2 regions of the Streptomyces sp. NPDC001933 genome follow, and region 2 is predicted to be linked to the other one. Evidence: riboswitches for the same ligand, from Rfam matches in the RefSeq annotation. Region 2 holds a riboswitch; the other holds the start of a gene.
The links. Region 2 has a riboswitch for thiamine pyrophosphate ahead of thiC (phosphomethylpyrimidine synthase ThiC). Riboswitches for the same ligand answer to the same signal wherever they lie in the genome.

Region 1: linked by a shared signal. The riboswitch ahead of ACFYY7_RS35430 (thiamine ABC transporter substrate binding subunit) and the one ahead of thiC (phosphomethylpyrimidine synthase ThiC) in region 2 are both predicted to bind thiamine pyrophosphate.

What each region holds. Positions count from the first base shown of each region.
Region 1 is NZ_JBIASS010000020.1:42,715-46,542, reverse strand. It holds gene ACFYY7_RS35440 (phosphatidate cytidylyltransferase) at 1-511, shown strand, start outside; gene rlmN (23S rRNA (adenine(2503)-C(2))-methyltransferase RlmN) at 605-1,711, shown strand; TPP riboswitch at 1,753-1,869, shown strand; gene ACFYY7_RS35430 (thiamine ABC transporter substrate binding subunit) at 1,944-3,056, shown strand; gene ACFYY7_RS35425 (iron ABC transporter permease) at 3,173-3,828, shown strand, end outside.
Region 2 is NZ_JBIASS010000006.1:276,820-280,647, forward strand. It holds gene ACFYY7_RS17690 (IclR family transcriptional regulator) at 1-406, shown strand, start outside; gene ACFYY7_RS17695 (SsgA family sporulation/cell division regulator) at 508-945, shown strand; gene ACFYY7_RS17700 (YibE/F family protein) at 1,025-2,386, opposite strand; TPP riboswitch at 2,418-2,551, shown strand; gene thiC (phosphomethylpyrimidine synthase ThiC) at 2,544-3,828, shown strand, end outside.

The DNA of each region.
Region 1 (3,828 bases), on a different contig from region 2:
GCCCGAGGGCTACCTCAAGGACGTCACGGCCGGTGTGTTCGCGGCGTTCTACGTACCGTTCCTCGCCACGTTCGTCGCCATGCTCCTGACCGCCGACGACGGGCCGCAGCGGGTGCTCACCTTCCTGCTGCTGACCGTGGTCAGCGACACGGGTGCGTACGCCGTCGGCTGGCGCTTCGGGAAGCACAAGCTGGCTCCGCGCATCAGCCCCGGAAAGACCCGGGAGGGTCTGTTCGGCGCCATCGCCTTCGCGATGGTCGCCGGTGCGCTGTGCATGCAGTTCCTGATCGACGGCGGTTCCTGGTGGCAGGGGCTGCTGCTCGGGCTCGCAGTCGCGGCCAGCGCCACCCTCGGTGACCTGGGCGAGTCGATGATCAAGCGGGATCTCGGCATCAAGGACATGGGCACGCTGCTGCCGGGGCACGGCGGCATCATGGACCGGCTGGATTCGCTGCTGCCGACCGCCCCGGTGGTCTGGCTGCTGCTGGTGCTGTTCGTCGGATCCAGCTGAGAAAGCGTTCCTGACCTGCGATTTTACGAGTGAGGGCCCGTTGTCCACAGGACGGCGGGCCCTCACTGTTCTGTCTGCGACACTGGATGAACCATGCCTAAGCCCGGAGAACTCACTTTCGTCGCGCCCCGCGGAGCCAAGAAGCCGCCGCGGCATCTCGCCGACCTCACGCCCGCCGAGCGCAAGGAAGCCGTCGCCGCGATCGGCGAGAAGCCGTTCCGCGCCCAGCAGCTCTCGCAGCACTACTTCGCGCGGTACGCGCACGACCCGGCGGAGTGGACCAACATCCCGGCCGCGTCGCGGGACAAGCTCGCCGAGGCGATGTTCCCCGACCTGATGTCCGTGGTCCGCCACATCAGCTGCGACGACGACACCACCCGCAAGACGCTGTGGAAGCTGCACGACGGGACGCTCGTCGAGTCCGTCCTGATGCGCTACCCGGAGCGCGTGACGATGTGTATCTCCTCGCAGGCCGGATGCGGGATGAACTGCCCGTTCTGCGCCACCGGGCAGGCCGGCCTCGACCGCAATCTGTCGACCGCCGAGATCGTCCACCAGATCGTGGACGGCATGCGGGCCCTGCGCGACGGCGAGGTCCCCGGCGGCCCGGCGCGGCTCTCCAACATCGTCTTCATGGGCATGGGCGAGCCGCTCGCCAACTACAACCGGGTGGTCGGCGCGATCCGCCGGCTCACCGACCCGGAGCCGGACGGGCTGGGGCTCTCGCAGCGCGGGATCACCGTCTCCACGGTGGGCCTGGTGCCCGCGATGCTCCGCTTCGCCGACGAGGGCTTCAAGTGCCGTCTCGCCGTCTCGCTGCACGCGCCCGACGACGAGTTGCGCGACACCCTCGTTCCCGTGAACACGCGCTGGAAGGTCGGCGAGGTGCTGGACGCCGCGTGGGAGTACGCGGAGAAGTCCGGCCGCCGCATCTCCATCGAGTACGCGCTGATCCGCGACATCAACGACCAGGCATGGCGCGGTGACCGGCTGGGCCGGCTCCTCAAGGGCAAGCGGGTCCACGTCAATCTGATCCCGCTGAACCCCACGCCCGGTTCCAAGTGGACCGCCTCGCGGCCCGAGGACGAGAAGGCGTTCGTCGAGGCGATCGCCGCCCACGGGGTGCCGGTCACCGTGCGGGACACCCGCGGCCAGGAGATCGACGGGGCCTGCGGTCAGCTGGCGGCGGCCGAGCGCTGAGGCCGATAAGGCCCGTGTAATCTGGGCCCGAAATCAACTTCATATTCCGACAGGGGAGCGCCACAGCGCTGAGAGTGCGGCACCGAGGACAGGTCGGCCGCAGACCCTCTGAACCTCGCCCGGGTCATTCCGGGTAGGAAGTTCGGTCATCAACTCATGCTGTTGCGCCCTGCCCGCTTCCTGCGGGCAGGGCCGCGTCTCTTCCTGGCCAAAACCCAGGAGGAATACACAAATGATCACCACGCGCAGGACCAGGCAGCTCGCGGCTTCGGCCGTCGCCGCCGCGCTCGGCGTCACCGCACTCGCCGGGTGCGGTAGCTCCGACGACACGTCCTCCGGTTCCGGCGGCACGAAGGGCTCGAGCTCCAAGACCGTGACCCTCGTCAGCCACGACTCCTTCAACGCCTCCAAGGACGTGCTGAAGCAGTTCACCGAGGAGACCGGATACACCGTCAAGGTGCTGAAGAGCGGCGACGCGGGGGTCGCGCTCAACCAGGAGATCCTGACCAAGGGCTCCCCGCGCGGCGACGTGTTCTTCGGCGTCGACAACACGCTGCTCTCCCGCGCCCTCGACAGCGGGCTCTTCACGCCGTACGAGGCGAAGGGCATCGACCGGGTCGCGGCGGACACCCGGCTCGACGCCGGCCAGCACCGGGTCACTCCGATCGATACTGGTGACATCTGCGTCAACTACGACAAGAAGTACTTCGCCGACAAGAAGCTCGCGCCGCCGCGGTCCTTCGACGACCTGGCGAAGCCCGCGTACAAGGACCTGCTCGTCACCGAGAACGCCGGGACCTCCTCGCCCGGTCTCGGCTTCCTCCTCGGCACCGTCGCCACCTACGGCGAGAAGGGCTACCAGGACTACTGGAAGAAGCTGGAGCGCAACGGCGTCAAGGTCGTCGACGGCTGGGAGCAGGCGTACAACGAGGAGTTCTCCGGCTCCGCGGGCGGAAAGAAGGCCAAGGCGGACCGGCCGCTCGTCGTCTCGTACGCCTCCAGCCCGCCCGTCGAGGTGCTGTACGCGAAGCCGCAGCCGGCCGAGGCCCCGACCGGTGTCGCCACCGGGACCTGCTTCCGCCAGATCGAGTTCGCCGGCCTGCTGAACGGGGCGAAGAACGAGGAGGGCGGCAAGGCCCTGCTGGACTTCCTGATCAGCAAGAAGTTCCAGGAGGACATGCCGCTCAACATGTTCGTCAACCCGGTCGTCAAGGACGCGACGCTGCCGGAGCTCTTCACCAAGTTCGGTGCGACGGTGGACAGCCCGACGACCGTGGCCCCGGACCGGATCGCCAAGAACCGTGAGCAGTGGGTCCAGTCGTGGTCCTCGCTCGTAGTGAAGTAACGAAGAGTCCCGTACGCGGAACGGACGCGGGCGGGAAGACTCCCCGCCCGCAGCCCGCGCACGCGGCTGCCGCTCGCGCGAAGGCCCGGCGCGGGAGCGCGGTGCGGCTCGGCCTGATGGCCGTGCCCGTCGCGTTCTTCGCGCTGTTCTTCGCCTACCCGGTCGCGGCGATCGTCGGCCGGGGCCTGAAGGTGGACGGCGTCTGGCAGTTCGGCCGGATCGGCGAGGTGCTGACCCGGCCGGAGATCCGCGACGTCCTCTGGTTCACCACCTGGCAGGCGCTCGCCTCGACGGCGCTGACCCTGCTGATCGCGCTGCCCGGCGCCTATGTCTTCGCCCGCTTCGACTTCCCCGGCAAACAACTGCTGCGGGCGGTCGTCACGGTGCCGTTCGTCCTGCCGACCGTGGTCGTCGGGACGGCCTTCCTGGCGCTGCTGGGACGCGGCGGATTCCTCGACCAACTCTGGGGCGTACGGCTCGACACCACCGTCTGGGCGATTCTGCTCGCCCATGTCTTCTTCAACTACGCGGTGGTCGTAAGGACGGTGGGCGGGCTGTGGTCCCAGCTCGACCCCCGGCAGGAGGAGGCCGCCAGGGTGCTCGGCGCGGGACGGTTCGCCGCCTGGCGACGGGTCACCCTGCCGGCCCTGGCGCCCGCCGTGGCCGCCGCCGCGCTGATGGTCTTCCTCTTCACCTTCACCTCCTTCGGGGTCGTGCAGATCCTCGGCGGCCCCGGTTACGCCACCCTCGAAGTGGAGATCTACCGGCAGAC
Region 2 (3,828 bases):
CGACACCCCCGCCATCCCCGCCGTCGACGAATGGGCCTCCTTCCGGGAGACCGGGCATGCCCACGCGATCGGCCAGTGTCTGCTGAGCCAGCTCGACGAGAAGGCCCGCGAGGACCACCTCGACCGCCACCCTGTGCGTCCACTGACCCGCTACTCGGTCAAGGACCGGGCCACGCTCCTTGAGCGACTGCGGTCGCTGGAGCGGACGGAACCTGTCATCGAGCGACAGGAGTACGCCCTGGGAACGGTCTGCGCGGCCATCCCGATCACGGCCGGATTCACCGCTGCCGCGATGGCGATTTCCGTACCCCTGGAGCAGGAAAGTCGGTTGCTCCCCGCAGTCGAACAACTACGTGGCGAAGTGGCCAACCTCTTGCGTTCGTTCGTGTTCTCTATCAGTATCTGAAAAATCACTCCTTGTGATCTGCTATCGCGTGCACCACGATGGCGTCAATAGGGCCACGGGGGATCATTCCTGGCCAGATTCATCTACTGCGGGGTTGAACGATGCGCGAGTCGGTTCAAGCTGAGGTCATGATGAGCTTCCTCGTCTCCGAGGAGCTCTCTTTCCGGATCCCGGTGGAGCTCCGGTACGAGGTCTGCGATCCGTATGCGATCCGGATGACCTTCCATCTGCCCGGTGACGCCCCCGTCACCTGGGCATTCGGCCGTGAGCTGCTGCTCGACGGCCTCAACAGCCCCAGTGGCGACGGCGATGTGCATATCGGTCCCACTGAACCCGAGGGGTTGTCCGACGTACATATCCGGCTCCAGGTCGGCGAGGACCGGGCCCTCTTCAGGGCCGGTACGGCACCACTTGTGGCGTTTCTCGACCGGACCGACAAGCTCGTGCCACTCGGGCAGGAGTGCACGCTGGGTGACTTCGAGGGCAACCTGGAAGACGCCCTGGGCCGGATCCTTGCCGAGGAACAGAACGCCGGCTGAGTGGAAAGGGCGCCGCCGACCGGCTCGCCGGTCGAACACGGCACCTGCCGAATGGGTGAATTGCTCAGCGTGGAGAAGCTCAAGGCCTCGCCCTGCGACGACGGCCCTTCCCGGTCCGTACGGGCGCCGAAGCTCCGGCTTCCGCGCCGGGCCCTGTGCGGTCTGCGGAGACGACCAGCGCAGCGAGCACCGTCGTCACCGGCACCGAGGCGACCAGTCCGATCGAGCCGACCAGCGTTCGTACGATCTCCTCCGCCACCAGCTCGCTGTTGGCCACCGTCCCCACGCTGCTCTGCGCGATGGAGAACAGCAGCAGCAACGGCAGTGCGGCGCCCGCGTAGGCGAGCACCAGCGTATTGACGACCGAGGCGATGTGGTCGCGTCCGATCCTGATCCCTGCCCGGTAGAGCCCCCGCACACCCAACGTCGGGTTCGCCTGGTGGAGTTCCCAGACCGCCGACGTCTGGGTCACGGTCACATCGTCGAGGACCCCGAGCGAACCGATGATGACACCGGCCAGCAGCAGACCGCTCATGTCGATGTGCGGGTACAGGCCATGGATGAGGCCGGTGTTGTCGTCGGTGTTGCCGGTCAGGCTCGCCCACCCGATGAAGAGCGATCCGAGCAGTCCGATCAGCAGCAGCGAGATCAGTGTGCCGATCACCGCCACCGAGGTGCGGGCGCTCAGGCCGTGGCACATGTAGAGCGCGATCAGCATGATCGCACTGGCCCCGACCACCGCGACGAGCAGCGGATTGGAGCCCTGGAGTATGGCCGGGAGGATGAACAGGGTCAGCACGGCGAACGAGACGGCGAGCGCGACCAGCGCCATCACCCCGCGCATGCGGCCCACCGCGACCACGACCAGGGCGAAGATCCCGGCCAGCAGGGTCAGCGGGAACTTCCGGTTCACATCCGTCACCGAGTACTGCAGGTCACGGGGCGCGTCGGGGGCGTACGCCACGACCACGCCCTGACCGTCGCGCAGCTGACGCGTTGCGTCGGGCTGGACGATCTCGGTGAAGGTCCGGCCCTTGTCATGACCGGTCGTCACCTCGATCGTGGCCTTCTTGCACAGCCCCCTCGCGCTCCCCGGGGGTGGTGTGGTGGCCCCGTCCATGGGCGTCTGGACCGCGTTCACCTCCTTGCAGTCCACCATGTCGACATTCACCACCTTTCCCTGCTGGGTCTGCCGGTCGAACCCGATGCCGGTCCGCTCGTGCGACGGCGCACCGCCCGGCCAGAGCGCCACCAGACCGACGAGGACGGCGGTGGCGAACGGGATCAGTACGGCTGCGATGACTTTGCGTAGATGTCTGGAGACGGGTGCGGCGGGGCCATGGCTGTGCGAGTGACCGTGCTGATGGCCCTGCGTTTCGAGGTCGATAGGAGGGGACGTCACCGGCCGATCATCGCAAGAGGAGACGGGCCCACTGTTCATCAGGCCGGACGGGGCGCTAGCGTGGGGGAACCTTTGCACACGCGGGAGCTCGGAGCACCGGGCTGAGAGGGCGCTGATCTCCGTACGTCCGTACGGGACAGGCTGCGCCGACCGCCGAACCTGTTACCGGGTAATGCCGGCGTAGGGAGTAGGTCTCATGACCACATCGGACGCACGCACGCCTGCCTCGAACCAGAGCGACGAGGCCGGGAAGTCCATCGGCTGGCACAAGGGGTACGTCCAGGGCTCGCGCCCGGACCTCCGGGTGCCGGTCCGTCAGGTGCACCTCACCAACGGCAAGGACGTGACGCTGTACGACACGTCGGGTCCGTACACCGATCCCACCGTCGAGACCGATGTCCGCCGCGGGCTCGTACCGCTGCGGGAGAACTGGATCACCGCCCGCGGCGACACCGAGGAGTACCCGGGCCGCCCCGCCCGCCCCGAGGACGACGGGCTCAAGCACACCTCTCCGCGCGGCGGGCTGCGCAACCTCGACGCGGTCTTCCCCGGCCGCCCGCGGCTGCCGCGCCGCAGCCGGGACGGGCAGCCGGTGACCCAGCTCGCGTACGCCCGCCGGGGCGAGATCACCCCGGAGATGGAGTACGTGGCGATCCGGGAGAACGTCGAGCCCGAGGTGGTGCGCGAGGAGATCGCGGCCGGCCGGGCCGTGCTGCCGGCCAACGTCAACCACCCCGAGATCGAGCCGATGATCATCGGCAAGCGATTCCTGGTGAAGGTCAATGCCAACATCGGTAACTCCGCGGTGACGTCCTCCATCGAGGAGGAGGTGGAGAAGATGACGTGGGCGACGCGTTGGGGCGCCGACACCGTCATGGATCTGTCCACCGGCCGCAACATTCACACCACCCGTGAGTGGGTTCTGCGCAATTCACCCGTTCCGATCGGAACTGTCCCGCTCTACCAGGCGCTCGAAAAGGTCGACGGCCGGGCGGAGGAACTGACCTGGGAGATCTACAAGGACACCGTCATCGAGCAGGCCGAGCAGGGCGTCGACTACATGACGGTCCACGCCGGCGTGCGCCTGCCGTACGTGCCGCTGACCGCCCGCCGCAAGACGGGCATCGTCTCGCGCGGCGGCTCGATCATGGCGGCGTGGTGCCTCGCGCACCACAAGGAGTCGTTCCTGTACGAACACTTCGAGGAGCTCTGCGAGATTCTCGCAACCTACGACGTGACGTACTCGCTGGGCGACGGGCTGCGACCCGGCTCGATCGCCGACGCCAATGACGAGGCGCAGTTCGCCGAACTGCGCACGCTCGGCGAGCTGAACACGGTCGCCAAGCGGTTCGGCGTCCAGACCATGATCGAGGGGCCGGGACATGTCCCGATGCACAAGATCAAGGAGAACATCGACCTCCAGCAGGAGATCTGCGAGGAGGCGCCGTTCTACACGCTCGGCCCGCTGACCACCGATGTCG